DNA from 4 places in the Xanthobacter luteus genome. Region 1 is predicted to be linked to each of the others. Evidence: predicted binding sites of a transcription regulator. Region 1 holds the regulator's gene; each other region holds the start of a gene.

What was found. The regulator PhoB, encoded in region 1, activates phosphate uptake and scavenging genes when phosphate is short. The targets are predictions, from matches to a motif close to TGTCATNNANCTGTCAT.
Region 2: a site for PhoB is predicted at 3,202-3,218, ahead of ABLE88_RS03165 (HAD-IIA family hydrolase). Genes of this name have one in related genera too.
Region 3: a site for PhoB is predicted at 3,025-3,041, ahead of ABLE88_RS11600 (arsenate-mycothiol transferase ArsC). Genes of this name have one in related genera too.
Region 4: a site for PhoB is predicted at 5,632-5,648, ahead of ABLE88_RS05325 (PstS family phosphate ABC transporter substrate-binding protein). Genes of this name have one in related genera too.

What each region holds. Positions count from the first base shown of each region.
Region 1 covers NZ_JBDZDO010000003.1:416,184-423,669, reverse strand. Annotated here, with positions in the region: gene ABLE88_RS13055 (GcrA family cell cycle regulator) at 360-878, shown strand; gene phoB (phosphate regulon transcriptional regulator PhoB) at 1,019-1,720, opposite strand; gene phoU (phosphate signaling complex protein PhoU) at 1,830-2,558, opposite strand; gene pstB (phosphate ABC transporter ATP-binding protein PstB) at 2,579-3,403, opposite strand; gene pstA (phosphate ABC transporter permease PstA) at 3,489-4,322, opposite strand; gene pstC (phosphate ABC transporter permease subunit PstC) at 4,336-5,328, opposite strand; gene pstS (phosphate ABC transporter substrate-binding protein PstS) at 5,479-6,516, opposite strand; gene ABLE88_RS13020 (ATP-binding protein) at 6,643-7,486, opposite strand, start outside.
Region 2 covers NZ_JBDZDO010000001.1:638,726-646,211, reverse strand. Annotated here, with positions in the region: gene ABLE88_RS03185 (helix-turn-helix domain-containing protein) at 1-471, shown strand, start outside; gene phnC (phosphonate ABC transporter ATP-binding protein) at 494-1,303, opposite strand; gene phnE (phosphonate ABC transporter, permease protein PhnE) at 1,300-2,133, opposite strand; gene ABLE88_RS03170 (phosphate/phosphite/phosphonate ABC transporter substrate-binding protein) at 2,211-3,080, opposite strand; gene ABLE88_RS03165 (HAD-IIA family hydrolase) at 3,324-4,097, shown strand; gene hutC (histidine utilization transcriptional repressor HutC) at 4,134-4,898, opposite strand; gene ABLE88_RS03155 (formimidoylglutamate deiminase) at 4,919-6,292, opposite strand; gene hutI (imidazolonepropionase) at 6,403-7,486, shown strand, end outside.
Region 3 covers NZ_JBDZDO010000003.1:128,163-135,648, forward strand. Annotated here, with positions in the region: gene ABLE88_RS11580 (multidrug effflux MFS transporter) at 1-749, shown strand, start outside; gene ABLE88_RS11585 (cysteine rich repeat-containing protein) at 914-1,345, shown strand; gene ABLE88_RS11590 (OmpA family protein) at 1,345-1,947, shown strand; gene ABLE88_RS11595 (hypothetical protein) at 2,191-2,757, opposite strand; gene ABLE88_RS11600 (arsenate-mycothiol transferase ArsC) at 3,112-3,570, shown strand; gene denD (D-erythronate dehydrogenase) at 3,680-4,657, opposite strand; gene ABLE88_RS11610 (SDR family oxidoreductase) at 4,668-5,414, opposite strand; gene ABLE88_RS11615 (GNAT family N-acetyltransferase) at 5,452-6,153, opposite strand; gene ABLE88_RS11620 (isocitrate lyase/PEP mutase family protein) at 6,153-6,992, opposite strand; gene ABLE88_RS11625 (IlvD/Edd family dehydratase) at 7,171-7,486, opposite strand, start outside.
Region 4 covers NZ_JBDZDO010000001.1:1,093,361-1,100,846, reverse strand. Annotated here, with positions in the region: gene ABLE88_RS05350 (DsrE family protein) at 1-286, shown strand, start outside; gene ABLE88_RS05345 (FCSD flavin-binding domain-containing protein) at 313-1,590, shown strand; gene pstB (phosphate ABC transporter ATP-binding protein PstB) at 1,704-2,513, opposite strand; gene pstA (phosphate ABC transporter permease PstA) at 2,543-3,478, opposite strand; gene pstC (phosphate ABC transporter permease subunit PstC) at 3,490-4,425, opposite strand; gene ABLE88_RS05325 (PstS family phosphate ABC transporter substrate-binding protein) at 4,555-5,556, opposite strand; gene pstS (phosphate ABC transporter substrate-binding protein PstS) at 6,113-7,138, shown strand; gene ABLE88_RS05315 (metalloregulator ArsR/SmtB family transcription factor) at 7,182-7,486, shown strand, end outside.

The DNA.
Region 1 (7,486 bases):
GAGGTCAACATCGCCGCCACAACCGGCGCGCGCCGGGCGCGGGCGCCGCGGACCCCGGCGGCGCCCACGATCCACAGATAAGGTGAGTCCTGCGCGCAACGACCTGGGGAAAACGATCCGGGTACCGAATCGGGACTCTGTCGCCTTGCGCGTGCATATTGTAGGTTAATTTTCAGTTGGCCACGACATATCGTGCGCCACTCTTCCTCGGGACGGTAAAAGTGGCCGACTCCCGCGCGATGCCGCGCGGGGGCTCGCGGGAGGAGTCCGGCAGGTCCGGGCGGCGTGGCGGCGCCGCGGCACAGGGTCGGGCGCCAGGTTCCGGCGCCACTCGAGATGCGGCAGATGGGAGACGAGCCATGAGCTGGACCGACGAGCGCGTCGAGCTGCTGAAGAAGCTTTGGAGCGACGGACTTTCCGCGAGCCAGATCGCCGGGGAGCTGGGCGAGGTGACCCGCAACGCGGTGATCGGCAAGGTGCACCGCCTCGGCCTGTCGGGCCGGGCGAAGAGCGCGTCCTCCTCGACGCGCCCGCGCAAGCCGGCGCGGGAGGCCGAGACCCGGCGCGACGCGCGGCCGCAGCGGCCGCTGACCCACGGCGCGACCGCGCTGGCCCAGGAGCTCGAGCCGATGGCGCGGGAGGCTCCCGCCCCGGCGCCGCAGGGCGCCGACAATGTGGTGCCCATGGGCCAGCGCTGCACCATCATGAACCTCACCGAGAGCACCTGCCGCTGGCCCACCGGCGAGCCGGGCACGGACAGCTTCTATTTCTGCGGCGGCAAGACCAAGCAGGGCCTGCCCTATTGCGCCCACCACGCGCGCATCGCCTACCAGCCGGTGCAGGACCGCCGGCGCGACCGCCGGCTCGCTTATCTCTGAGCCGGGCGTCCGGCGCCCCCTCGCCCCGCCGGGGGAGGGTTTGGGGGCGCTTTGCGGGGGCGTGGCGCCTTCTTCCGCAGAAGCTTGCGGCGGCCGCGCCGCGCCGGCGGGCGACCACGAGCCGGACCCGCTCGGCGCCGTCAGTGCGCCCGGGCGAACATCTCGTTGAAGGAATAGCCGGCGCCCCGCACGGTGCGGATGGGGTCCGACTGGCGGCCGCGATTGATGGCCTTGCGCAGCCGGCCCACATGCACGTCCACGGTGCGCTCGTCGATATAGACGTCCTGGCCCCACACCCCGTCCAGCAGCTGCTCGCGCGAGAACACGCGGCCGGGGCTCTGCATCAGGAATTCCAGCAGCCGGAACTCGGTCGGGCCGAGATGCACCTCGCGGCCGGCGCGGTGCACGCGGTGGGTCTCGCGGTCGAGCTCGATGTCGCCGGCGCGCAGCAGGGTCGCCACGTGCTCGGGCTTGGCCCGGCGCAGCAGCGCCCGCACCCGGGCAAGCAGTTCCGGCACCGAGAAGGGCTTGACCACATAGTCGTCGGCACCGGTGGCGAGCCCGCGCACGCGCTCGGTCTCCTCGCCGCGGGCGGTGAGCATGATCACGGGCAGGCGCTCGGTCTCCGGCCGGGTGCGCAGCCGCCGGCACAGCTCGATGCCGGAGAGGCCCGGCAGCATCCAGTCGAGGATGACAAGGTCCGGCACGCTCTCGCGCAGGCGGGTCTCCGCCTCATCGCCGCGGGCCACGCTCTCGACGCCATAGCCCTCCGACTCCAGGTTGTAGCGGAGCAGGAGGGTCAACGGTTCCTCGTCCTCGACGATCAGGATACGCGCCGGCACGGGTCTCTCATCCGACTGTCATCACACCTGCCACCGCCGGGACAGTCCGGCGGCGGATCTTGATCAGCACGCACGGTCCGCGGCGCTGGCGCGCCACCGGTGCCGCGCCTCAGCCCTGGAGCGTGCGCCCGGGGAACGCCACCGTGGTCTCGCTGGAGGCGTCCGCCTTCGGACGGCTCTCCGGCAGATTCTGACCGGTGACCATGTAATAGACGATCTCGGCGATGTTGGTGGCGTGGTCGCCGATGCGCTCGATGTTCTTGGCGCAGAACAGAAGGTGCGTGCACACCGAGATGTTGCGCGGATCCTCCATCATGTAGGTGAGGAGTTCGCGGAACAGCGAGGTGTACATGGTGTCGATGGCGCCGTCCCGGCCCCACACTTCGAGCGCCTTGGTCTCGTTCTGGCCGGCATAGGCGTCGAGCACCTCCTTCAGCTGCTCGAGCACCAGATCGGAGATGTGCTCCACGCCGCGCACCAGCTTCGCCGGGTGGTACTCGCCCTCGATGGCGATGACCCGCTTGGCGACGTTCTTGGCGAGGTCGCCGATGCGCTCCAGGTCGTTGGCGATGCGGATCGTCGCCACCACCTCGCGCAGGTCGCCGGCCACCGGCTGGCGCTTGGCGATCACCAGGACCGCCTTCTCCTCGATCTCGCGCTGCATCTGGTCGCAGGCGGCGTCCAGCAGCACCACGCGCTGCGCCAGAGCGGTGTCGCGGCGGATCAGCGAGGTGACGCCATCGGCCACCAGGCGCTCGGCCTGGCCGCCCATCTCGACCACCTTGCGGCCAAGCTCCTTGAGTTCCACGTCAAAGGACGAAACGGTATGCTCGGGCATCTCGGTGTTCCTTGCGCGGGTCAGCCGAAGCGGCCGGTGATGTAGTCGCGGGTCTTGATCTCCTTCGGATTGGTGAAGATCACGTCCGAAGGCGCCACCTCGATCAGCTCGCCGAGATAGAAGAAGGCGGTAATATCGGCGCAGCGGGCCGCCTGCTGCATGTTGTGGGTCACGATGACGATCGTGAACTCGCGCTTCAGCTCGTCGATCAGGTCCTCGATCTTCGAGGTAGAGATCGGGTCGAGCGCGGAGGTCGGCTCGTCGAGCAAGATCACCTCGGGCTTCACCGCGATGGTGCGGGCGATGCACAGGCGCTGCTGCTGGCCGCCGGACATGCCGAGCGCCGACGTGTGCAGGCGGTCCTTGGTCTCGTCCCAGATCGCCGCCTTGCGCAGGCACCATTCCACGCGCTCATCCATCTGCGACTTCTTGAGCCGCTCGTGCAGCTTCACGCCGAAGGCGATGTTGTCGTAGATCGACATGGGGAACGGCGTGGGTTTCTGGAACACCATGCCGATGCGGGTGCGCACGATGGTGGCGTCCAGCTCCTTGCCGACGATGTTCACGCCGTCAAACAGCACCGCGCCCTCGGCGCGCTGGCCGGGATAGAGGTCGTACATGCGGTTGAACACGCGCAGCAGCGTGGACTTGCCGCAGCCCGACGGCCCGATCATGGCGGTGACCCGCTTCTCCGGGATGTGGAAGTTGATGTTCTTCAGGGCATGGTTCTGCCCGTAATAGAATTGGAGATTATCGACCTTGATCTTGGCCGGAGCCTGCGGCGCGTCGGGCTTGGCGGAGACGGACGAGGCGATATTGAAGGTGGGATCGACGGCAGAGTTCATCTGAGCCTCACTTGGGATCCTGATGCGCCCGCAGCACGCCGGACGCGAACAATTCCGTGGTCTTTCCTGTCCGCAGCGGCCGCATCTACTTGGTACGCGCCAGGAACAGGCGGGCGAGAATGTTCAGCACCAGCACGCCCACAGTGATCAGCAGCGCACCGGCCCAGGCGAGCGACACCCAGTCGTCGAACGGGCTGCCGGCATACTGATAGATGGCGATCGGCAGGCTGGCCATAGGCCTGGAGAGATCCAGAGACCACGAATTGTTGCCGAGCGAGGTGAACAGCAGCGGCGCGGTCTCGCCCGCCGCGCGGGCGATGGCGAGCAGGATGCCGGTGACGATGCCGGCCTGCGCCGCGCGCCAGGTCACCAGCATCACCACCTTCCACTGCGGCGCGCCGAGGGCGAAGGCGGCCTCGCGCAGGCCCACGGGAACGAGGTTCAGCATGTCCTCGGTGGTGCGCACCACCACCGGGATCACCAGGATTGCGAGCGCGATCGCGCCGGCCCAGCCGGAGAAGCCGCCGAGCGGCGCCACCAGGAAGGTGTAGACGAACAGGCCGACCAGGATGGAGGGCGCCGACAGGAGAATGTCATTCACGAAGCGCGCCACATGGCCGACCTTCGTGGTCTTGCCGTTCTCGGCGAGGAAGGTGCCGGCCATCAGGCCGATGGGCGTGCCGATCAGCATGGCGATGGCGATCTGGATCAGCGAGCCCACGATGGCGTTCAGCAGGCCGCCGTTCTGTCCCGGCGGCAGCGTGATCCGCGTGAAGACGTTGAGGCCGAGGGCCGGCAGGCCCTTCTGGATCAGGGTGAACAAGATCCAGGCGAGGAGGAACAGCGCGAAGACCGCGAAGGCGGTGCTGATCGCCTTGATCGTGGAATCCTTGGCACGGCGGACGGCGAGCGAAGCCATGGCGTTCTGGCCCTCAGTTCTTCAGGTTCGAGCGGACGAGGAAGCGCGAGAGCGCCAGCACGATGAAGGAGATGACGAACAGGATGAAGCCGAGCGCAAGCAGCGAGTCGAGCTTCAAGGTGCCCTGCGCCGCCTCGGGGAATTCGTTGGCGATGGTGGAGGCGATGGTCGCGCCGGGGGCGAACAGCGAGGCGGACAGGCGCGTCGCGTTGCCGATCACGAAGGTGACCGCCATGGTCTCGCCCAGGGCCCGGCCAAGGCCGAGCATCACCGCGCCAACCATGGCGGTGCGGCCGTAGGGGATCGAGACGTTCTTATAGACCTCGTAGGTGGTGCCGCCGACGCCATAGGCCGATTCCTTCAGCATGGGCGGGACCGATTCCAGGGTCTCCACGAACATGGCCGTGATGAAGGGCAGGATCATCACCGCCATGATGAGCCCGGCGGTGAGCATGCCGCCGCCGAGCGCCGGCCCCTGGAACAGGAAGCCGATCACGGGCAGCGGGCCCAGCAGGTCGATCAGCGGCGGCTGCACATAGGCCGCCATCAGCGGCGAGATGATGAAGAAGCCCCACATGCCATAGATGATGGAGGGCACCGCGGCGAGCAGCTGGATCGCCACGCCGATGGGCTTGCGGAGCGCCTGCGGCGCGATCTCGCTCAGGAAGAAGGCAATGCCGAAGGACAGCGGCAGCGCGATGACAACGGCGATGACGGCGCTGAAGATCGTGCCGTAGATCATCACCAGCGCGCCGAAATTCTCGGTCACGGGGTTCCAGGCGGCAGTCCAAAGAAAGTCGAGCCCGAAGGCTTGGAACGCCGGAAGGCCGCCTTCGAACAGCATGGCGATGATGAGACCGAGCAGCACCAGCACGAAGATGCCGCTGCCCCAAAGCGAGGCCACAAAGACGCGGTCCGACAGGCGCCCCACCGCCTTTTCCGATCCGATCGGCCCGATGGCGCGGCCCATCGCCGGGTTGCCCGCACCGCTCATCGTCGCATCCATCGCCCAAATCCCCCGCATCCCGAACGGAAAGCCGCAACTGGCGCGGCGCTCGGCACAATTGTCGTGGAGAATGAATTGCCCTGGCGCGGATGGCGGCCAAAAGGCCGGCCGCCATCCGCTGTCACGCTAGGGACCTGCGCGTCGGTCGGATCAGTTCGACCACACCGGCTTGCCGTCCACCTTCACGTCGGTCTTCCACGCCGCGCGCACGCGGTTGGCGACGTCTTCGGGAAGCGGGATGTAGTGGAGCTTCTCGGCGATCGGCGCGCCGCTCTTGAAGGCCCAGTCGAAGAACTTGATGACCTCGGCGGCCTGCTCGGCGGACTTCGGCTCCTTCGGGAGCAGGATGAAGGTCGCGGAGGTGATCGGCCAAGTGGTGTCGCCGGGGGTGTTGATCATGGACGCCGCGAAGTCCTTCGCGCCGGCCCAGTCCGCATTGGCGGCGGCGGCCTGGAACGAGGGAACGGTCGGCGACACGAACTTGCCGGCCTTGTTCTGCAGCTGGGCCGTCACAAGGCTGTTGGCCGAGGCGTAGATGTATTCCACGTAGCCGATGGCGCCCTTGGTGTTCTTCACCGTTCCGGCCACGCCCTCATTGCCCTTGCCGCCCGCGCCGGCCGGCCAGGAGACCGAGGTCGCCACGCCCACCTTGGACTTCCACTCGGGGCTCACGTCGGCGAGGTAGGACACGAACACGTAGGTGGTGCCCGATCCGTCCGAACGATAGGTCGGCACGATGCCGAGGTTCGGCAGGGTCACGCCGGGATTGAGGTCGGCGATGACCTTGTCGTTCCACTTGGTGATCTTGCCGAGATAGATGTCGGCAAGCACCGGGCCGGTCAGCTTGAGCTGGTTGGCCGCGATACCGTCCAGGTTGACGATCGGAACCACGGAGCCGATCACCGCCGGGAACTGCAGCAGATTCTGCTGGGCGAGCTTCTCGGTCTGGACCGGGGCGTCGGAGGCGCCGAAATCAACGGTGCGGTTGAAGATCTGGGTCTGGCCGGCGCCCGAGCCGATGGACTGGTAATTGAGACCGGTGCCGGTCTTCTCCTTATAGGCCACAGCCCAGGCCTGATACACGGGAGCCGGGAAGGTGGCGCCGGCGCCGGTGATGTCGCCGGCGGTCGCGCTGCCGGCCATGAGGGTGGCCACGGCGATCACGCCGAGAGCGGTGGTGAGCTTCACGATATCTCTCCTTGCCAATTTCGTAGCGCCCAAACAGCCCGTGGCCGTGACGCAACATTGGGCTCGGGACTCTTAGTCCTCGTGCGCCAAGGTTCTATGACGCACGGATGACACCGAGATGACAGCTCAACTAACTGACGAATCTATGCTTTTTTCTTTCTCCGGCAAAGCATCCAGGCGCACCGCGAAGACTGACCCCTCGCCGGGCACGCTGTCGATGCTTAGCCGGCCCCGGTGGCGCACCACGATGTGCTTGACGATGGCGAGGCCGAGGCCGGTACCGCCCTGCTCCCGACTCGCCGCCACGTCCACCCGATAGAAGCGCTCGGTGAGGCGCGGCAGGTCCTCCGGCGGGATGCCCGGGCCGTAGTCGCGCACCGCCACCACCGCGGCCGGCGCCGCCGCCGGCCCCTCGCAGGCGACGCTGACCGTCACCTTCCGGCCCTCGGCGGCATATTTCAGCGCGTTCTCCACCAGGTTCTCGAACAGGCGGATGAGCTCGTCGCGGTCGCCGCGCACCACCGCCCTGTCGGCCTCCTTCACCAGCTCGATGGCGACCCCGCGGTCCTTTGCCAGCGGCGAGAGGGTGTCGCACACATGGGCGACGATGGCGCCGAGCTCCACCGGCGTCTCGGGCCGCACGTGGGCGTTGAGCTCGATGCGCGAGAGCGAGAGCAGGTCGTCGATCAGGCGCGACATGCGCCGCGCCTGCGCCGCCATGATGGACAGGAAGCGCTCGCGCGCGGCCGGGTCGTTGCGCGCCGGCCCCTGGAGGGTCTCGATGAAGCCCGACAGCGAGGCGAGGGGGGTGCGCAGCTCGTGGCTGGCATTGGCGACGAAGTCGGCGCGCATCTGCTCCACCCGCCGCTGCTGGGTGAGGTCGCGGAAGGTGAGCAGGACCGCATCGGGCCCGCCGCGCCCTTCCGGCTCCGGCGCGAGGTGCAGCGGCACCACATGGGCCTCCAGCCAG
Region 2 (7,486 bases), on a different contig from region 1:
CTCGCGGCGGCGGTCGACAAGGGCTATCTCTCGCGCGTCGAGCGCGGGCTGAAGGTGCCCTCGGTGGCGATCGTGCTGCGCATTTCGACGGCGCTTCAGGTCTCGGCCGCGCAATTGTTCGGCGCCGCGGAGAACCACGAGCTGATCTTCGTCACCCGCGCCGGCGACCGCGACGCGCTGACCGCGGACGACGGCAACTACCACATGGAGGTGCTCACCCAGGCCACCGGCAGCGCCGGGCTCGAGGTGTTCCTCATGTATCCGCCGGCCGAATTCGCCAACGAGCCGGAGGCCGCGCACCGCGGCGAGGAGCTGCTGTTCGTGGTGGCCGGCCGGGTGGAGGTGCGGTTCGCGGAGAAGGTGCTGGTGCTCGAGACCGGGGATTCGGTGCAGTTCCCCGGCCCGCTGCGTCATCAGGTGCGCCGCCTCAAGGATCGCAGCTGCGTGCTGATCTCGGTCTGCGGGCCCTGAGACGCGGCCGGCCCGGCGCGGCTCACCCGCCCGCCGCGCGCGGCCCCTCTCCCGCCTCGTAATAGACCGCGTCGAGCTGCGCGGCGGTGACGGCGGCCGACGGCGCGTCCAGCACCACGCGGCCCCGGCGCATGGCGACGATGCGGTCGGCATAGCGGCAGGCGAGGTCGGTCTGGTGCAATGCGCACAGCACCGCGATGCCGTGCTCGCGGGCGATGTCCTTGAGCACCGTGAGCACGTTGGCGGCGGAGGCCGGGTCGAGGCTCGCCACCGGCTCGTCGGCGAGCACGAGGCGGCTCCTCTGCGCCAGCACGCGGGCGATGGCGACCCGCTGCTGCTGGCCGCCGGAGAGCGAATCGGCGCGCTGATAGGCCTTCTCCAGCAGCCCCACGCGGTCCAAGGCGGCGAGCGCGATCTGCCGGTCCGCGCGGGAGAAGCAGCGCGTGACCGCGCGCCAGGTGGGCACCTGGCCGAGCCGGCCGGCGAGCGCGTTGTCGACCGCGGTCATGCGCGCGATCAGGTTGAACTGCTGGAAGATCAGGCCGATGGCACCGCGGTGCTGGCGCAGGGCGCGGCGGTTCAGCCCGCCGATGTCGCGGCCGAGCACCAGCACGCGCCCGCCATCCACTTCGGCGAGGCGGGAGATGCAGCGGAACACGGTGGACTTTCCCGCCCCGCTCGGGCCGAGCAGCGCCACCACCTCGCCAGGGGCGATGGCGAAGCTCACGGAGTCGAGCGCGACGGTCGCGCCGAAGGTCTTGGTGACGGCCTCGAGCTTCAGCGCCGGCGCGGCGGCGGCCGTGAGAGAGGCGGGGGGCGCGGCGAGGGTCATACCAGCCTCCGGCGCAGCCAGGCGCTGAACTGGTCGATGAGGCTCACCATGATGAGCATGATCACCGTCACCGTCAGCAGCTTGGGGAAGTCGAGCAGATCGATGGCGGCCTTGATCTCGATGCCGATGCCGCCCGCCCCGACGATGCCGAGGATGGTGGAGGTGCGCACGTTCGCCTCCCACACATAGAGCGAGACCGAGGTGAGGTTCGGCAGCACCGAGGGCAGGAGCGCGTAAGCGACGATCTTGGTGCGGTTCGCCCCGGTCATGGCGGCGGCCTCCAGCGGCGCCTTCGGCACCGTCTCGATGGCCTCGCTGTTGAGCTTGGCGAGGACGCCGAGCGAATGGACGATCATGCCCAGCACGCCGGCGAACGGCCCGAGCCCCACCGCCGCCACGAACAGCAAAGCGAAGACGATGGTGTCGACGCCGCGGAACGAATTCACCAGCAGCCGCACCGGCGCGGCGAGCCAAGGGGAGGGCGCGGTGTTGTGGGCGATGAAGATCGAGAGCGGGAAGGCGAGGAGCGTCGCCACCACGGTGGCCACGGTGGCGATGGCCACCGTCTCCGCCGCCCTGAGCCAATAGACGTCGAGGTCGGCGAGATAAGGCGGCCATGCCTTCGCCGCCCAGGTGAGGAGGCGCGGGATGCCGGCGAGGAGCGCGGCGGGATCCACCTCGGCGAGCCGCCAGCAGGCGGCGAACAGGATCACCAGGACGGCGGCGAGGGCGAGGCGCGCCAGCACCGCCGGCGAGGCGAGGCTCAGGGGCGTCTCCACATACTGCCCCGCGCCGTCGCGCGCGGGCGGCGTCCGCTCGATGTCCCACATGGCCCAGGCTCCCATGGCAGATGCGGCCGGGAGGGCTGAAGCCGCCCCCGGCCGCCTGTGGCGTTGACGCGGCGCCCTCAGGTCTTCAGCACGCCGAGGTCGCGGCCCATCACCTCCAGCACCACATAGGGCTCGGGGGTGGTGGTGCGGTAGCCGGTATAGGGCCAGGGCAGCACCTTCAGCTCCTCGGCGGTGAGGTTATTGAAGGCGGCCTGGAGCGCGGCCGCGGTCTCGTCGTCCATGCTCTTGCGCACCACCACGGGCTCGTTGGGCAGCGGCACCGACTGCCAGACGATCTTGTTGGAATCCGCCTTCATGAGGCCGTTGCGGATCATGGTGTTGCGGTGGATGTCCCAGCCGGTGGCGAGGTCCACCTGGCCGTTGATGGTGGCCATCTGGGCGGCGGCGGCGGAGGCGCCTTCGGCATATTTGCCGAAGAAGGTCTTCGGCTCGATGCCCTGGGCGCGGAAATAGTGGGTCGGCACCATCCAGCCGGTGGTGGAACCGGTGTCCAGCATCTGCATGGACATGCCCTTGGCGCCTTCGGGGAACTTCTCGAGCTTGAGGTCCGGGCGGGCGACGATCAGGCCGTGATAGGTGGGCTTGCCCTCCACCAGCATCACGTTGATGACGCGCGTGCCGGAGGAATTCTTCGCCAGCACGTAGCCCCACGGGCCGAGCTGGGCGAGGTCGGCCTGCTCGGAGCCGATGGCGACCGAGACGCCGGCCCAGTCGTTGGCGACCTTCAGGTCGAGATCGGCGCCGATGCGCTCGCACACCATGCGGTAGAGCGGCTCCCACACCTTGCGGGTTTCCTGCTGGGTGGGCTGGGAGGGGGCGAGCGCCACCTTGATGGTCTTGCGGGTCACCGACTGGGCGCGCACCACGGCCGGCGCGGCGAGGGCGCCGGCGGCGGCGCCGATGAGGAACGTGCGGCGGCGGATCATGGGTCGATCTCCTTTCAGCGAAGGCAAAGGCGAGGGCGATCGCTTCGGCGCGGGCTGGACCGGAAGCGATGGAAGGGCGGTGGAACGCGGCCTCGAACGGGTGTCGATTTATCGAAGCTCAATGACATGATAGTGACATTGAGGAAAACTCAAAATGATGCCCGGCGAACAGGCGCGGACCTGCTGATTGAGCTTTCCTCACTCATTCCGTGTTGTTACTGAGGCCGCCCGCGCGAGGACGAGATGACGCTTGAGACCCTTCGGGACGGATGCGGGCAGGTGGCGGACGCCCGCGCGGCGCGCGCGGTGCTGCGCGCGGCGCGCGGCATCCTGTTCGATCTCGACGGCACGCTGATCCGCAGCGAGGAGGTGATCGACGGCGCCCGCGAGGTGCTCGCCGCCTACGGCGCGCGCGCCATGATCTTGTCGAACAATTCCTCCGATTGCGCCGAGGGCCTGTCGCGCCGGCTCGCCGGCGCGGGGCTCGACGTCGCGGCGGCGCGCATCGTGCTCGCCGGCATCGAGGCGGTGCGCGCCGTCGCCGCCCTCTGGCCCGGCGCGCGCACCATGATGCTCGCCAGCGCGCCGCTCATCGCCCAGGCGCGGGCCCTGCGGCTCGAGGTCACCGACGAGCGGCCGGACGTGGTGCTGGTGGCCCGCACGCCGGCCTTCGACTATGCGGCGCTGGCGCGCGCCGCCAACGCCGTGCGCGCCGGCGCGGCGTTCGTGGTGGCGAACCCCGACACCTCCCACCCCGGCGCGGACGGGCGCCTCGTGCCCGAGACCGGCGCGCTCGCCGCCGCCATCGCCGCGGCGTCCGGGCGCGCGCCGGCGCGGGTGTTCGGCAAGCCGCAGCCCGAGCTGTTCCGCGCCGCACTCGATCGCCTGGGCCTTGCCGCCGGGGAGGTGGTGATGGTGGGCGACAATCCCGAGACCGACGGCGCCGGCGCGCGCCGGCTCGGCATCCCCCACATCCTGATCGGCGAGCGTCTGCCTTTGCGCGCGCTGCTCGCCTGAGGGGCGGGGCGTGGGGGCACCGCGCGGCCGGCCCCCTCAGCCGCCGCCGGAGGCCTGGGCGGGGGTGAAGCGGGCGATCAGGTCGAACAGATCGCCGCGGAAGGTCTGGCGCACGGTGGTGATGTTCTCGTCGCCGCGCCAGGTGCGGCGCTGGAGTTCGAGGCAGGCGCTGGCATCGGGAATGTCGAGCAGCTTCGCCATCTCCGGCACCGCGTTCACCGCCGTGATCTTGTGCTCCGCCGCGGTCCACGGCACGTGGGTGACCAGCCAGGAGCTGGGCGACTGGCGCGCGAAGTCCACCGCCTCCGCCTCCGGCACGGCGGAGATGTTGATGAGCCGGCGCTCCAGCGCGAACGGCCGGCTGCCGGCCATGTGGCGGCACTCGATCTCCAGAACCCGGCCGCGCGGCGCGAGCTCCCATTCCACCGGCGCGGCGCGCGAGGCGGGGCGCCGCTCCAGGCGCAGCAGCTCGTAGCGGTAGGCCTCGCCGCGGGCGGTGACCTCGGCCTCGATGTCGGGAATCTGGAGGATCGCCGACTGGATGCGCGGGGCGGCGACGAACGAGCCGGCGCGCCGGCGCCGCTCCACGAGGCCGGCGGCGGCGAGCTCGGACACCACCTTGTTCACGGTCATGCGGGCGCAGCCATACTGCGCCATCAGCTCGTGCTCGTAGGGGATGCGGTGCCCCGGCCCCCATTCGCCCGACAGGATCTTGGCCTCGATGTCGGCGCGGATGCGCCGGTTGAGGGTGGGCGAGGCCGGCCCCTGGGCCTTGCCCTGGGCCTCGCCTTCGGTCTCGATCCCCGTGTCCGCCGCCTCGCTCACGCCAGCACCTTCTCCATCACGCGGGCAAAGCCCCGGCGGATCCGTTCCCGCTCATGGTGGACCCCGTTGGTCACATATTTGCGCCCGGCACGCCAGACGCCGTCCACCGCGCCCCCGCGCGCGCCGAAGATCCAGCCGTCGAGCAGCGTGTCGCCGGCATGCGCGACGAGGGATGGGTGCGCGGCATCGAGGGTGACGATATCCGCCGGCGCGCCGACGCGGATGCCGGCCGCCGGCGCGGCGAGCGCCTGCGCGCCGCCCGCAAGCGCCGCGTCGAACAGATCGCGGCCGGTGGAGCGGCCGGCGGCGCCGGCGAGCACGTTGCGCGCGCGAAGAGCGAGGCGCTGGCCGTATTCCAGCGTGCGCAGCTCCTCGGCCGCATCCACCAGCACGTTGGAATCGGTGCCCACGCCGAAGCGGCCCCCGTGCGCCAGGGAGTCGCGCGCCGGGAACAGGCCGTCGCCCAGATTGGCCTCGGTGATCGGGCACAGGCCCGCCACGGCGCCGCTGCCGGCGAGGCGCCGGGTCTCGGCCTCGCTCATGTGGGTGGCGTGGATCAGGCACCAGCGCCGATCCACGGGGGCGATGTCGAACAGGCGCTCCACCGGCCGCCGGCCGCAGAAGGCGAGGCAGTCCTCCACTTCCTTCGTCTGCTCCGCCACATGGATGTGCACCGGCCCGCCTTGCGCGAGCGGCAGGATGGCGCCGATCTCCGCGCCGGTCGCCGCCCTCAGACTGTGGGGGGCGATGCCGACGACGCCGTCCTCCAGCGCGGCGACCGCGCGGCGGGCCGAGGCCATCACGGCGGCGAAGCCGTCCACGTCGTTCACGAACCGGCGCTGGCCGTGGCCGGGGGGCAGGCCGCCGAAGCCGGCATGGGCGTAGAAGACCGGCAGCAGGGTCAGCGCGATGCCGGTGTCGGCGGCGGCCGCGGCGATGCGGGCGGCAAGCTCGCCGGGATCGCCATAGGCGGTCCCGTCCGGCGCATGGTGGAGATAGTGGAACTCGCCCACGCGGGTGAAGCCGCTCTCGAGCATTTCCATGAAGGCGAGGGCGGCGATGGCTTCCACGTCGTCGGCGTCCAGGCGGTCGACGAAGCGGTACATGGCCTCGCGCCAGGTCCAGAAGCTGTCGGCGCCGGGCCCGCGCGCCTCGGCGCGGCCCGCCATGGCGCGCTGGAACGCGTGGCTGTGCAGGTTGGGCAGGCCGGGAACTGCCGGCCCGTGGCGCTCGTCCTGGCCTGCAGGATCGACGTTCGCCTCGATCGCGCAGATGCGGCCGGCGGCGAGGCGCAGGCGCACGCGCCCGGCCCAGCCCCCGGGCAGGAGGGCGCGGGCGAACCACAGGCTGCGGGGCAGGGACGACGGCATCGCCTCTCAGGCTCACAGAAGGCTGGACAAGCGCCGAAGCGCGCATTTATGTATATACATTATCGGCGCCCGCGCCAATGGATTCCGGCGCCAAGAGGAGGCCCACGGGGATGCCCACAGGGGCGGCGATCCGCTGCGACCGCATCTGGCGAGGCGCCCGCCTCGCCACCCTCGCGCCCGGCCGCCCCGGCCTCGGCGTGGTTCAGGACGGCCTCGTTGCCGCGCGCGACGGGCGCCTCCTTTATGCCGGCCCGGCAGCCGAGGCGCCGGCCTTCGACGCGCCGCGGATCGAGGATTGCGCCGGCCGCTGGATCACCCCCGGATTGATCGACTGCCACACCCACCTCGTCTATGGCGGCGACCGGGCGGACGAGTTCGAGCAGCGCCTTTCCGGCGTGCCCTATGAGGCGATCGCGCGCGCCGGCGGCGGCATCGTCTCCACCATGCGGGCGACCCGCGCGGCAAGCGAGGCGGACCTCGTGGCGGCCGCCCTGCAGCGGCTCGACGCGCTGATCGCCGAGGGTGTCACCACCATCGAGATCAAATCGGGCTACGGCCTGGAGCTGGAGACGGAGCTGCGCCAGCTCGCCGCCGCCCGCGCGCTCGGCGCGGCGCGGCCGATCACGGTCACGACCACCTTCCTCGGCGCCCATGCGCTGCCGCCGGAGGCGAACGGCGATGCCGACGCCTATGTGGACCGGCTCATCGCCGAGATGCTGCCCGCCGTGGCCGGCGCGGGGCTCGCGGATGCGGTCGACGCCTTCTGCGAGGCCATCGCCTTCTCGCCCGACCAGGTGGCGCGGGTGTTCGCGGCGGCGAAGGCGCTCGGCCTGCCGGTGAAGCTGCACGCGGACCAGCTTTCGAACCTTTCCGGCGCCGCGCTCGCCGCCCGCTTCGGCGCGCTCTCGGCGGACCATCTGGAGCACACCGACGCGGCCGGGGTCGCCGCCATGGCGCAGGCCGGGACGGTCGCGGTGCTGCTGCCCGGCGCCTATTACTTCATCCGCGAGACCAAGGCGCCGCCGGTGGACCTGCTGCGCGCGGCCGGCGTGCCGATGGCGCTCGCCACCGACTGCAATCCCGGCACCGCGCCGCTCACCTCGCTGCTGCTGACCATGAACATGGGCGCGACGCTGTTCCGTCTCACGGTGGACGAATGCCTCGCCGGGGTGACGCGGGAGGCGGCGCGCGCGC
Region 3 (7,486 bases), 290 kb from region 1:
CCAACCGCTACCCCGACCGCGCCTTGGCGGAGCCGCGGCGCATCCTGAAGAGCTATGGCGAGCTGCTGCGCAGCCGCGTGTTCCTGCGGGCGAGCCTGGTGCTCGCCTTCGCGCTCGGCGGGGTGTACACGCTCGCGACCTTGGTGCCCTTCATCCTGATCGACAAGGTGGGCCTCAGCCCGACCCAGTTCGGTCTGGCGATGATGATCCAGAGCGGCTCCTTCATCGTCGGCACCCTGGTGGCCGGGCGCCTGCTGAAGCGCACCAACGCGCTCAAGCTGGTGCCGGTCGGCCTCGCCCTCGCCATGCTGGGCGCCACCGGGCTCAGCATCGGCCCGCAGGTCCTGCCCTTGACCACGGCCACCATCATGGTGCCGATCGGCTTCTGGACCTTCGGCATCGCCTTCATCGTGCCGGGCTGCACCACGACCGCGCTCGCCGGCTTCGCCCACATGGCCGGAGCAGCCTCGGCGCTCATGGGCTTCCTGCAGATCGGCGGCGGCTCCTTCGGCTCGGCGCTCTCGGTGCTGTTTCCCACGCCGCTCGCGGCGCTGGCGAGCCTGCTGCCCGCCATGGTGGCCTCGGCCATCGCCACACACGTGCTGCTGCGTCCGCCGGCCGGCGCGCGCGCCGGCGCGCCGGAGCCCCTGGTGGAGGCGACGGACCTCGAGCTTGCCGCCGATCCGCTGGGCGTGATCGGTGCCGCGGGCGACGAGATCGAGGCCGAGACGTACACCCGCCGGCGCTAAGGCGGGGCAGGGTCCCGCCCTCATCCGCCGCCGCTGCGAGCGGCCGCCGCGGCGGCCGCCTGGTTTGCCTTCAGCGGCCAACGCGGCGCGGGCCATGACCTCGCCCATTGACCTTGGGGCCGGTGCGTGGCCAATCTCCCGGCAACGGCTGGGAGAGGGACACCATGAAATTCTGGAAAAGCTCCGGGTGCGTGCTTGCGCTCGTCCTGGCGGCGTTCGCCGGCGCCGGATCGGCCCGCGCGCAGACGGTGAGCTACGCCGAGGCGGCGGGCCTCTTGGCCCAGCATTGCGGCGAGGACATCATGAGGCTCTGCCGCGGGCTCAATCTCGGCAATGGCGCGATCCACCAGTGCCTCGCGGGCAATGCCGCCCGCCTGTCGCCCGCCTGCGGCGCCAACCACGAGGCGATCCGGCAGATGACCGAGGCGCGGGCCGCCGCGCAGGCCCAGGTCTTCAAGATTTGCGATCGGGACCGCGCCGAGTTCTGTCCCGGCATCGTGCCCGGCGACGGCAACGTCGTTTCCTGCCTCCTGGAGGCGTCCAAGGTGGTCAGCCAGGCCTGCACCGGCGCCATCGTGAATGCGGGATATCGCTGATGCGTGCGCTTGCCTCGATCCTCGCTTCGACCCTTGCTCTCGCCGCCGCCCTTGCCGCGGCGCCGGCCGGCGCGCAGCAGTTCACCCCCAATGGGCAGATCGTCGAGGGCCTTCAGGGCACGCTCGCCGACGCCCCGCAGGTGAGTGCGGAGGCGCTGCGCGGCCTCGCCATCGCCCACATGCAGTATTCCGGGCCGCCCGAGAGCCGCCCGCCGTTGGCGATCCAGCTGGACCAGCTGGCCCAGATCAACGTGGAGATCGAGTTCGATCTCAATTCGGCGATGGTGAAGCCCGCCTCGTACCGCACGCTCGGCTCCATCGCCGACGCCATGCACAACCCGGTGCTGCTCGGCTACAAGTTCCTGGTGGTCGGCAACACCGACGCCACCGGCACCCGCGAATACAACATGAAGCTCTCCCAGGAGCGCGCGGACGCCGTGGTCGCGGCGCTCTCCACCACCTTCCGCGTGGATCCGCGGCGGCTCGAGGCGGTGGGCCTCGGCCAGGAGAACCTCCAGGACAGGCGGAACCCGAATGCGGCCATCAACCGCCGGGTGCAGATCTTCAATATCGGGCGTGCCGGCGTCCTGACCCCGCAATAGCCGCCTGCCGTGCCGGACGGCACGCGGCGGACATCAGCCTCAGGCCGGCGCGAGCGGATGCGATCCGCCGTGCCCGGGGACTGATCTGGGAACATGGGGAAAGGGTGCAGCCTTCGCGCGCCGCGCCCGCGGCGCGGCCGGGGCCTGTGGCGCTGGCGTGCTGCCGGCGGCCTTGCCGGCGCGCGGCCGCCGGGACGCGGACTGAGAAGCCCGCATCCTGACGGGCCGGACCTGGGCCTGAGATCAGGCCTTGCCGGACTTCGCGGGAGCCTTCGCCACCGCCTTCGGAGCGGCCGGCTTGGCCGGCGCCTTGGCGGCGGCCTTGGCCTTGGCCGGAGCCTTGGGAGCGGCAGCCTTTGCCGGAGCCTTGGCGGCCACGGTCTTGGCGGCCACGGTCTTGGCGGGCGCGCTCTTGGCCGCGGCGGGCTTGGCAGTGGCGGGCTTGGCCGCAGCGGGCTTGGCGGGTGCAGCCTTGGCGGCGACCGGCTTTGCCGCAGCCTTGGCGGCCTTCGCGGGGGCGGCGGCCTTCGGGGCAGCGGTCTTGGCGGCGGCGGCCTTGGGCGCCATCTCCGCCTTGGCGGGCGCCTTCGGCTTTGCGGCCGGCTTGGAGGCGGCCTTTGCGGCCGGCTTGGCAGCGGTCTTCGCCGGCGCCTTGGCCGGCGCCTTGGCGGCCTTCGGCTTGTCCGCCGCCTGGGTGAGGCACGAGGCCGCGAGCTTCTTGATCTCCTCGTGCGTGATGCCGGCCGGGTCCCGCAGCGCCTTCGCAGCGATCTTGCTCACCTCGGCGCCGGTCGTTTCGGTCTTCGCCATACTTGCCTCCAAAATCAGCCAACCGGCGAAGAATCAATCACCGCAACGCGATGCCCGCCAGCGTCACATAAATCTCCCGGAATAACTTCGAAATGGTTAACGCGTGAAATCGCCTTTTCACGCAATTGTTTGCTACCATGTGCGCGGCGTCCGGGGCTGGCCCCGGGCCGCTTTTGCGACCTTCGTGTCGTGAAATCATCGGCAAGATGTGCCAGGGGGCCGTCCAGGAAGGCACCGCACCGCGGGGCATTTCGACATGGAGCGTCCTGTCATCTTGGCGTCGGGGCTTCGTCCTAGCGTCGCGCCATCGCGATTCGGGCGAAGGGGGCGCCCGGCGGCCAGGCAGGAGGCTCCATGACGCTCACCGGACGTCCGTCCATCCTCTTCGTATGTCGGGACAATTCCGGCCTCAGCCTGATGGCCGAGGCGATCGCCATCGCCGCCCACTCCCATGTGCGCGCCTTCAGCGCCGCCGTCGCCGAGACCGCCCCGGTGGACATCGCCGCCGTCGAGTGCCTGCATTACGCCCGCATCCCGGCCGACGGCCTGTCATCGAAGCCGGTGGAGCTGTTCGGCTTCTCTGGCGCGCCGCGGGTCGACGTCGTGGTGGCCATGGTGGACGAGGCCCACCAGGCGCTGGGGCGCCTCGCCTGGCACCAGATCGCCCGCATGGAGCGCTGGACCTTCGACGACGTGTCGTGTCTGCGCGACGTGAACCAGCGCCGGATCAGCTATCGCCGGCTGCTGCCGCGCCTCAAGGCCGCGGTGCGCGCCGTGGTGGATCGCGCCGCCGCCCTTCCGGTGGCCGCCTGAGGCCAGGGCGCAGGGCAGATCGGCTCCCGCTCGTCGGGCAACTGCCTCTGATGCCCGCGGCAGAGGTCGGAGGGCTGCACGGGAGGCCTCCGACCCGCCGGATCGCGCGCTAGGCGGCGATGCGGCCGCCCAGCTCGTCCTCGATATGGATGCGGATGATCTCCTCGAACGAGGTCTCCGCCGAAAAGCCCAGCGCCGCCGCGCGCTTGGCGTCGAACTTGCGCGGCCAGCCGGCGACGATGGTCTCGATCACCGGATCGGGCGCGCGCTTGATCCGGGCCACCGCCTTGTCCCCCGCCACCTTGCGCAGCGCTTCGATCTGCTCGCCCACAGTCACCGCGAGGCCCGGCATGGTGAGGTTGCGCCGCGTGCCCACCTGCCGCCCGTCGAGGGTGGCGGCGTGGAGCAGGAAGCCCACCGCGGCGCGCGGCGAGGCGTGCCAGTGCATCACCGTCTCCGACACCGGCAGGATCGCCTCCTGGCCGGCGAGCGGCTCGCGGATGATGCCGGAGAAGAAGCCCGAGGCCGCCTTGTTGGGCGCGCCGGGGCGCACGCAGATGGTGGGCAGGCGGATGCCGATGCCGTCGAAGAAGCCGCGCCGCGTGTAGTCGGACAGCAAAAGCTCGCCGATCGCCTTCTGCGTGCCGTAGGAGGTCAGCGGCGTGTGGAAGAACTCGTCCGGGATCGCATCGGGGAAGGGGGCGCCGAACACCGCGATGGACGAGGTGAAGACGAGACGCGGCGCATAGCCCTCGATCAGCCGCACCGCGTCGAAGAGGTGGCGCGTGCCGTCGAGATTGATGCGGTTGCCTTTCTCGAAATCCGCCTCCGCCTCGCCCGAGACGATGGCGGCGAGGTGGAAGATCACGTCCGGGCGCTGCGCCACCAGCGCCGCCGCCTCGCCGGGCACGGAGATGTCGGACACCCGGCTGTCGGTGGCGAACGGCGCCGGCGGCAGCTTCGGGGGCACCACGTCGTGGGCGGTGAGGCGGGTGATGGGCCTGTCGCCGAGCCGCCCGTCGCGGGCGAGGCGCTCGATCAGCTTGCGGCCCACCATGCCGGCGCCGCCGATGACCAGGATGTGCATGTCTGTCTCCTCAGAGCGCCCAGCCGCCGTCGATGACGTGGGCCTGGCCGGTGGTGAAGGCGCTCTCGTCGGATGCGAGATAGAGCGCGAGAAAAGCGATCTCCTCCGCTGTGCCGAGCCGGCCCATGGGCTGGCGGCCGACGAAGTCGGCGCGCACCTGATCGAGGGTGCGCCCGGTCTGGGCCGCCACCGCCGCGATGCGCTCGTCGAGGGAAGGGGACTGCACGGTGCCGGGGCAGATGGCGTTGACCCGGATGCCCTTGAGGATGAAGTCCGCCGCCACCGCCTTGGTGAGGCCGATCACCGCCGCCTTGGTGGTGCCGTAGGCATAGCGGTTCGGCACGCCGCGGATGGACGAGGCTGCCGAGGCGATGTTGATGATGGAGCCGCCGCCGGTCTCCAGCATGCCGGGCAGGACCGCGGAGATCGTGCGGTGCATGGACTTCACGTTGAGGTCGAAGGAGAAGTCCCAGTCCTTCTCCGAGGTCTCGAAGATGGTGCCCTGGTGCACGTAGCCGGCGCAGTTGGCGAGCACGTCCAGCGGACCCAGCTCGGCCGCGAGCGCGTTCACCGCCTCGGTCGAGAGCACGTTCAGCGCCCGCGCCTGCGCACCCCCCAGATCGGCGAGCTTGGCCGTGTCGAGGTCGGTGGCGATCACCCGTGCCCCCTCGCGCACGAACGCCTCGGCGATGGCGCGGCCGATGCCCTGCCCCGCCGCCGTCACCAGCGCCGTCTTGCCGTGAAGTCGTCCTGCCATGGCGTTCCCCCTGTCCTGCTTTGCGGACGCCGCCTCTTCAGAGCGCGGCGCGGATCTCTTCGAGCCGTCGGCGCTGGCGTCCCTCGGCGTCGAAATTGCCGGGGGCGAGAAAGGCCTCGAACGCCGCCTTCGCCCTCGGCCAGTCGGTGTCCAGCAGGGCGAACCAGGCGGTGTCGCGGCTCAAGCCCTTGACGATCATGTGCTGGCGGAACACGCCCTCGAAGGTGAAGCCGAGACGCTCGGCGGCCCGCCGGGAAGGGGCGTTCAGCGCGTTGCACTTCCACTCGTAGCGGCGGTAGCCGAGCTCCTCGAAGGCGTGGCGCGCCATGAGATACATGGCCTCGCTCGCCCCCGCCGTACGCTGGAGCGGCGGGGTGTAGAGAATGTTGCCCACCTCGATCACCCGGTGCGCGGGCTCGATGCGCATGTAGGTGACGTGGCCCACGGCGCGTCCGCCCGGTTTCTCCTCGATGGCGAACAGCAGCGGGTCGGCCTTGGTTGCCGCGTCCGCATAATGGCGGGCGAAGGCGGCTGCGTCGGGGAAGGGCGCCGGGGAGAGATAGGCCCACAGCGCCTCCTTCTCCGGCCCGTGCGAGAGGGCAAAGAGCGCGGCCGCGTGCCGCTCCGCCTCGAACGGGACGAGGCGCACGTGCCGGCCTTCAAGCACCGTCGGCTCCGGCCGTCGCGCCGGGCCGCCGGGAACCGGCGGGCCGAGGGGCAGGGCGGGGGCCGGCGCCATCAGCCGGCCCTCCGGTCCGCATCGGCGCGGAATAAGCCGTTGATCTCGGCGAACGGCACCGCGCCGCGAAACGTCTCGAAGCCGCCCGGCCCTCGGATCTCCTCCACCGCAGCCATGAAGGCGCCCCAGGCCACCCGGCTCAGCGTGCTGCCGACGCTGATGCGGCGCACACCCATCGCGGCGATGTCGCTGACCGTGAAGCCGAGCGCGCCCGGCATCAACAGGTTCACCGGCACCGGCGCGACCGCCTCCACGACCGCGGAAATCTCCGCGCGGGTGCGGATGCCCGGCGCATAGAGGCAGTCCGCCCCCGCCTGCGCGTAGGCGGTGAGCCTGGCGATGACCTCGGCGATGTCCGGCCGGCCCACCAGATAGCATTCGGCGCGGGCGGTGAGGACGACGCCGCCGCCCGCCGCGTCGATGGCGCCCCGGGCCGCGCGCACCCGCGCCACGGCAGCGTCCAAGGCGTAGAGCGGCGCGCCGGCGTCGCCCGTCGCGTCCTCGATGGAGAGGCCGGCGACGCCGGTCGCCACGCACAGGGCGACGCTCTCGGCGACGCCGGCCGGGTCGGCGGCGTAGCCCGCCTCGAAGTCCGCATTCACCGGCAGGTCGGTCGCGGCGACCAGCTCGGCGATGTGCGCCAGCATCTCGTCCCGCCCGACGGCGCCGTCCGGCCGCCCCCTGGAGAAGGCGTAGCCGGCGCTGGTGGTGGCGAGCGCGGCGAAGCCGGCCTGTTCGAGATAGCGGGTGGTTCCGATGTCCCACGGATTGGGCAGCACGAAGCAGCCGCTCTCATGCAGCTTGCGGAACGCGCGGCGCTTGTCGGCTATGGACGTCATGGCTTCCTCTGCCTTCCGCGGCCCCGATGGCGGGGCCGGCGGGCGGGGATTAGAGCCGGGCGCCGGCGAGATGGGAACGACCCGCGCGGTATACCCGGCTCCGGGCTGCCCATAGCCCGGCTGGGCGCGCGCCCGGGAGGGCGCGCGCGGCCGGCGCGCCGCTCCTTGCCGCCGGCCTTCAGTGGTTGTCGCGCGGAACGCCCATGGTCTGGGCGACGCGCTGGTACTTCACCGCCGGCTTCAGCACCATGCCCTCGTCGAACTGCGCCACCATGGAGCGCTGGATCTCCTGCCAGGGGGTCTGGCTCTTCGGCATGGGAAAGCCGCCATGGGCCTGGAGATCGGCGCGCCGCTGGGCCAGCTCCTCCGGCGGGATCAGGATGTCGGCGGTGCCCTTGGAAAGGTCGATGCGCACGCGGTCGCCGGTCTTCAGCAGCGCGAGGCCGCCGCCCGCCGCCGCCTCGGGCGAGGCGTTGAGGATCGAGGGCGAGCCC
Region 4 (7,486 bases), on a different contig from region 1:
GCTGCAACTCGCCGTGGTGGCGCACGGGCAGGGGGTGAAGTTCTTCCTGGAAAATCTCGACGGCACCACCTGGAAGGAAGAGGTGATGGTTCCGTCCATCTTCGAGAAGGTGGACGGCGTCGCCAAGAACGGGCTCAAGATCTACCTCTGCTCCATCACTTTCGAGCGCCTCAAGCTCGACAAGGAGAAGGTGCGCAAGGCGCCGTACATCGCCTTCGTGCCCTCGGGCGTCGCCACCGTCGGCGCGCTTCAGAACAAGGGCTTCGCCTACATCAAGATCGGCTGACAGGCCGGCACTGGGAGGAAACGACAATGACAAATCTGTCTCGTAGGCATTTCGTCGCCGGCGCGGGCACGCTCGCTTTCGCATCGACGCTCGGGGCTCCGGCGGTGCTCGGCCAGGCCAAGCCTCGGCTCGTGGTGGTGGGCGGCGGCCCGGGCGGCGCCACGGTGGCGCGCTACGTCGCCAAGGATTCCGGCGGCGCCGTGGACGTCACGCTGGTGGAGCCGGCGCCGAAGTTCGTCACCTGCTTCCACTCGAACCTCTATCTCGGCGGCTTCCGCTCCTTCGACAGCCTGGAGCACGGCTACGACAAGCTCGCCGCCCAGGGCGTGAAGATGGTGCGCCAGGCCGCCAAATCCATCGACCGGGACAAGAAGGAGGTGGTTCTGGCGGACGGCGCGCGCCTGCCGTACGACCGCCTCGTGCTCGCGCCGGGCATCGACCTCAAATACGATTCCGTGCCCGGCTGGTCGAAGGCGGCGGAGGAGGTCATGCCCCACGCCTGGAAGGCGGGGCCCCAGACCAAGCTGCTGAAAGCCAAGCTCGACGCGGTCCCGGATGGCGGCCTGATCGTCATGATCGCCCCGCCCAATCCCTATCGCTGCCCGCCCGGGCCCTATGAGCGGGTCTCCATGATGGCGCATGCGCTCAAGGCCTCGGGCCGCGGCAAGGCCAAGATCATCATCGTCGATCCCAAGGAGAAGTTCTCCAAGATGGGCCTGTTCCAGCAGGGCTGGGAGAGCCATTATCCCGGCATGGTCGAGTGGCTCGCGCCCACCATCAATGACGGCGTGAAGTCGGTGGACCCGAAGACCGGTACCGTCGTCACCGGCTTCGAGACCTACAAGAACGCCGCCCTGGTCAACGTCATCCCGGCGCAGATGGCCGGCGCCATCGCCCGCGACGCGGGGCTCGCCAACGCCTCCGGATTCTGCCCCATCGATCCGGAGAGCATGGCCTCGCAGATGGACCCCAACATCTTCGTGGTCGGCGATGCCGCCATCCCCGGCGACATGCCGAAGTCCGCATTCGCCGCCAACAGCCAGGCCAAGGTGGCGGCGATGGCGGCGCGCGCCGCGCTCACCGGCTCGAAGGCGTTCCCCGCGCGCTACGCCAACACCTGCTGGAGCCTCATCGACACCGACGACGCGGTGAAGGTGGGCGGGCGCTACGCCCCCGGCGAGGGCAAGATCAAGGAGGTGGAGGGCTTCATCTCCAAGACCGGCGAGAGCGCCGAGCTGCGCAAGCAGACCGAGCAGGAGAACATGGGCTGGTATGCGGGCATCACCGCCGACATCTGGGGCTGAGGATGCGGGGCGAAGGCGATGGGCATGCCGATCGCCTTCGCCCCGAGCAGCGAGCCGAGGAAGACGAGGACGGTCATCTCAGTCCGCCCCGGCCGGTTCGGCGCGCGGACGCCTCAGCCGAACCGGCCGGTGACGTAGGCGCGCGTGCGCTCCTCGGCCGGGTTGGTGAAGATGCGGTCGGTGACGTCGTATTCCACCATTTGCCCGAGATGCATGAAGGCGGTGAAATCGGAGATGCGCGCCGCCTGCTGCATGTTGTGGGTGACGATCATGATGGTGTAGGCGCCGCGCAACTCGTCCATCAACTCCTCGATCTTCGCGGTGGCGATGGGGTCGAGGGCCGAGGTCGGCTCGTCGAGCAGGATCAGCTCCGGCTCGGGGGCGAGCGTGCGGGCGATGCACAGGCGCTGCTGCTGGCCGCCGGACAGGCCGTAGGCGGATTCCTGCAGGCGGTCCTTCACCTCGTCCCACAGCGCCGCCTGACGCAGGGCGGCTTCCACCCGATGCCCGATCTCCGTCCGGTTGCGCAGGCCGCGCACATGAAGCCCCGCGGCGACGTTCTCATAGACCGATTTCGGGAACGGATTGGGCTTCTGGAACACCATGCCGATGCGCAGGCGCGCGAGCAGGGGGTCCACATCGGGCGCCACGATGTTGATCCCTTCCGGGTAGAGGATGATCTCGCCCTCGTAGCGGTTGCCCGGATAAAGATCGTGCATGCGGTTGAAGCAGCGCAGGAGCGTGGACTTGCCGCAGCCAGAGGGGCCGATGAGGGCGGTGACCTTGCCCTCGACGATGGGCAGCTCCACCGCCTTGAGCGCCTGGGTGTCGCCGTAGAAGAAATCAAGCTGGCGAACGGCCGCGCGCAGGGGGGCGGGCGCTTGGCCGGCCACGGCGTCCGACGCGGGGGGCACGGCGGTCATCGCGTTCTCCGAAAGGCCGGGCTGCCGCATCACCGCATGCCTCGGCGGATCTTGTAGCGCAGCCAGATGGCGACGGCGTTCATCATGAGCGTCATGGCGAGCAGGATGAGGCCGGTGGCGGCCGCGTTCACGTGGAACGCCGCCTGCGGGCGCGACACCCAGTTGAACATCTGGATCGGCATCACCGTGAAGGGCGAGCTGAGCCAGTGGAAATTGAGGAACGGAAAAGTGTCTTGCACCGGCGGCGGCGGCAGGAAGGCGATGAAGGTGAGGGCGCCGATGGTGATGATGGGCGCGGTCTCGCCGATCGCCCGGGACATGCCGACGATGGCGCCCGTGAGGATGCCGGGACGCGCCGCGGGCAGGATGTAGCCGCTCACGGTCTGCCACTGGTCGGCGCCGAGCGCATAGGCGCCCTCGCGGATCTCGAGCGGGATCGAGCGCACCGCCTCGCGGGTGGCGACGATGATGATGGGCAGGATGAGCAGCCCGAGCGTCATGCCGGCCACCAGGATGGTCTGGCCCATGGCGAAGGTCTGGACGAACAGGCCCAGGGCGAGGAGGCCGTAGATGATGGACGGCACGCCCGCGAGATTGGTGACGTTGATCTCGATGAGATGGGTGATCCAGTTGCGCGGCGCGTATTCCTCGAGATAGAGGCCCGCCGCGACGCCGAGCGGCACCGCCAGCGCCGTCGTCACCAGCATCACCAGCGTGGTGCCGACCCAGGCGGACAGGATGCCGGCATCCGCCGCGCGCCGGGAGGGAAAGCTGGTCAGGAAGTCGAGGTCGATGCGCCCGAGCCCGTCCACCATGAAGTCCACGATCAGCGACAGCAGCACGATCATGGTGAGGACGAGGACGCCGAGGCCGAGAACCGCGAAGCTGCGGTCGGACCGGTGGGCGCGGGCGATGATCTCGGCGTCCGAGCGGCGCCGGGTGAAGGGAGTGGCGCGCGGCTTCACGGGCATCTCCCTCAATAGACCTCGCGGTACTTCTGGCGCAGCCAGAAGGCGAGGATGTTGAAGGCGAAGGTCATGAGGAACAGCGTCATGCCGGCCGCGAAGATGGTGAGATAGGCAATCGAGCCGTGCGGCACGTCGCCGAGGCTGATCTGGACGATGTAAGCGGTGATGGTGGCGGCGCCCTCCAGCGGGTTGAGGGCGAGCTTGGCCTGCTGGCCGGCGGCGATGGCCACCACCATGGTCTCCCCCACCGCCCGCGACATGCCGAGGATGTAGGCCGCCGTCACCCCGGAGAAGGCGCCGGGGATCACCACCCGCGTCGCCGTCCGGAGCCGGGTGAAGCCGAGGGCATAGGCGCCCTCCCTCAGTTCCGTGGGAACCGCGCGCATGGCGTCCTCGCTCACCGAGACGATGTAGGGCAAGATCATGATGCCCATGACGACGCCGGGCACCAAGAGGTTGAAGCCGGCGAGCCCGGGGATGAAGATCTGGAAGATGGGCGTGAGGAACAACAGCGCGAAATAGCCGAAGGCCACGGTGGGCACGCCGGCGATCAGCTCGAGGAACGGCTTGATGGTCTCGCGCACCTGCGGCTGGGCAAACTCCGACAGGTAGATGGCGAGCACGGTTCCGGCGGGGATCGCGACCAGAAGGGCGATCAGCGAACTCACCAGGGTGCCGGACACCAGCGTCATGATGCCGAAATGCTTGTCCTGGAACACCGGCGTCCACTGGGTGTCGGTCAGGAAGTCGATGATCGACACCTGGGCGAAGAATGTGACGCTTTCGGACAACAGGACATAGACGATGCCGGCCGTGACCAGCACCGAGAGGGCCGCGCAGAGAAAGAGCACGACGCGCATGGTGTGGTCCACCACACGCCGCCGCGCGAGGAAGGCGGGCGAGACCGTCAGGCGCGGTCGTGCGGGCTTGCCTTGGACGGCCATGACTTCGATCAAGCTCTCGGTCGTGAGGGGGAGGACGCCAAACCGCCTCCCCCGGGGAATCGGATCCGCGCATCGCGCAGCGATCGGATCGGAGCCGACTCCCGCCTCGCAAATGGATGCCCTGGCGCGTCAGTAGACGAGCTTTTCCTTGACCAGGTCCTCGACCGACACGCCGACCTTCGAGCCGGTGAAGCCGGTGCCGATCTCGCGCTTCTTGAAGCGCTCCTGGAACGCCTTGAGCGCGGCCTCGGGGAGCGGCACATAGCCCACTTCCTTGACCAGCTCGACCGCGTTCTTGGGATTTTGATAGAATTCCACGAACTTGGCCACCTCGGGGCGGGTGTCCGCCGCCTTCTTGTTCACGTAGATGAAGATCGGGCGCGACAGCGGCTGGTACTTGCCGGTGCGGGCATTCTCCACCGAGGGTTCGACGGCGGGGGCAGCGTCGTTGAGCTTGATCTTCACGGCCTTCAGCTTGTTGTGGTTCTCCTCGTAGTAAGCGAGGCCGAAGAAGCCGAGCGCGTTCTGGTCACCGGCGACGCCCTGCACGAGCACGTTGTCGTCCTCGGAAGCGGTGAAGTCGCCGCGGCTGGAGTGCTCCTTGCCGACGATGGCGGCGGTGAAATAGTCGTACGTGCCCGAATCGACGCCCGGCCCGTAGAGCGTGATCGGACGGTCGGGATAGCTGTCGCGCACCTGCTTCCAATTGGTGATCTTGCCCTGGGCTTCGGGCTCCCAGATCTTCTTCAGGTCCGCAACCGTCATCTCGCCCGCCCAGGTGTTGGACGGGTGGACGATGACGGTGAGCGCGTCGAGCGCCACGGGCAGCTCGATATATTCGATGCCCGCTTCCTTGCAGGCTTTCTGCTCGCTCGCCGTGATGGGCCGCGAGGCGTTGGAGATGTCGGTCTCGCCGCGGCAGAACTTCTTGAAGCCGCCGCCGGTGCCGGCGATGCCGACCGTCACCTTGATGTCCTTGTTCGCCTTCTGGAACTCCTCGGCCATGGCCTCGGTCACGGGGAACACCGTGGACGAGCCGTCAGCCTTGACCAGCGCCTGGGCCGCCGCGCCATTGAGCGCCGCGCCGGCAGCGAGCAGCGCGAAGGCGCTCGCGAGAGTGATGATCTTCATGAGTTGGCGTCTCCCTGGACCATGTCGCCGGGGCTTCGAGCGCTCCCCCAGCTCGATGTGCTCTAGGCAAATTCCGTAACAATTTAATGACAAGCGGTGTATATCTGGCCATAAGACTGAATTAGAACGGATTTTTTCAATCTAAATACAGTGTATACGTTTCCGTTCAACGGCATCGTCTCTTGGTATTTTATAGCATTGCAGCCCCGTTCCCGTGTGGCAGACCAAAAACTGCCAGGCTTCACGCGGTCCCCGGGGGCGGTGATTTCTGTTCGAAATGCCTGCCAGACCGCGCCGCGCGCGTTGGGGGATCCGGAAAGTTCGCGATTCAACCGCGCCAAGGAAGCCGGTTTAGACGTCTTTGTTTCTATTGGTATCGACATATTGAAGGTTATATTGTCGTTGCGGAAGGGGGGCGGCGCGCAGGGTGTCACACGGGTGACATGATCGGCGTTTAGCGATATGTCCATTCCTATCGACATAATGACTCGTTAGGGAGCGGCCTGAAATGGACGCCGCAAGGGCACAAGGGAGGTCCGCCGTGAACCGCATAGCCGTGAGCCGCATTCTTGCCTTGACCGCCGCTGCTGCGTTCGCGGTCACTTCCATGGCCGTGCCCGCGCATGCGGCGGAGGTGCGGGGCGCCGGCTCCACCTTTGCCTATCCCATCATCTGGAAATGGGCGCAGGAGTTCCGCGAGCGCGCGGGCCACCTCGTCGGCTACCAGTCGGTGGGCTCGTCCGCCGGCATCAACCGCGTCAAGGACGGCGTGGTGGATTTCGGCGCGTCGGACAAGCCGCTGAAGCCGGAGGAACTGGAGAAATACGGCCTCGGCCAGTTCCCCATCGTGTTCGGCGGCGTCGTGCCGGTGTTCAATCTCGACGGTGTGGCGCCGGGTAAGCTCCGCTTCACCGGCGCCCTGCTGGCCGACATCTATCTCGGCAAGGTCGCCATCTGGTCGGATCCCGCCATCAAGGCGCTCAATCCCGATCTCAAGCTGCCCGATGCCCAGATCGCGGTGGTGCACCGCTCCGACGGATCGGGAACCACCTTCAACTGGGTGTCCTACCTCGCCAAGGCGAGCCCGGAATGGAAGCAGAAGGTGGGCGAGGGCAGCGCGGTGGCCTGGCCCGTGGGCACCGGCGCGCGCGGCAACGAGGGCGTGTCCACCGAGGTCAAGCGGGTCAAGAACGCCATCGGCTACGTGGAATACACCTATGTGGTGCAGGCGAAGCTTGCCTACGGCCTGGTGCAGAACCGCGCGGGCAAGTTCATCGCGCCGAGCGCCGCCTCGTTCCAGGCCGCGGCGCTGAGCTTCGATTGGGCGTCCGCAAAGGACTTCTTCGTCGTCATCAACGATTCCGCCGCCGAGGATGCCTATCCCATCGCGGCCACCACCTTCGCCCTCATGTACAAGGAGCCGAAGGTTCCCGCGAACAGCCAGGTCGCGTTCGAGTTCTGGCGCTTCGCCCTCGGCGAAGGCGAGAAATATGCCTCCGAACTCGGCTATGTTCCCTTGCCGGCCGTCCTGATCCAGCAGGTGAAGGACTATTGGGCGAAGACCTTCAAGGGCGGCGCCTGAGCGCCCCGACGGAATGCTCGAGGGAAGATTGCAGCGAGGCGAGATGGACGAGACGAAGCTGAGTGCGGAAGACGCCACGCGGATCTTCGATGCGCTGTCCCAGGGCACGCGCTTCGAAACGTATCGCCTCCTGCTGCGCTATGTGCCCTACGGCCTGCCGGCCGGCGACATCGCCCGCCTGCTGGCGGTGCCGCACAACACCATGTCCACCCATCTCGCCGTGCTGGAGCGCGCCGGCCTCGTCACGGCGCGGCGGGATGGCCGCTCCGTCCTCTATGCCGTCAATCTGTCGGCGGCGGGTCCCCTGTTGAGCCAGCTGATGGGGGAAATGGGCTTTGCCGTCTCGCC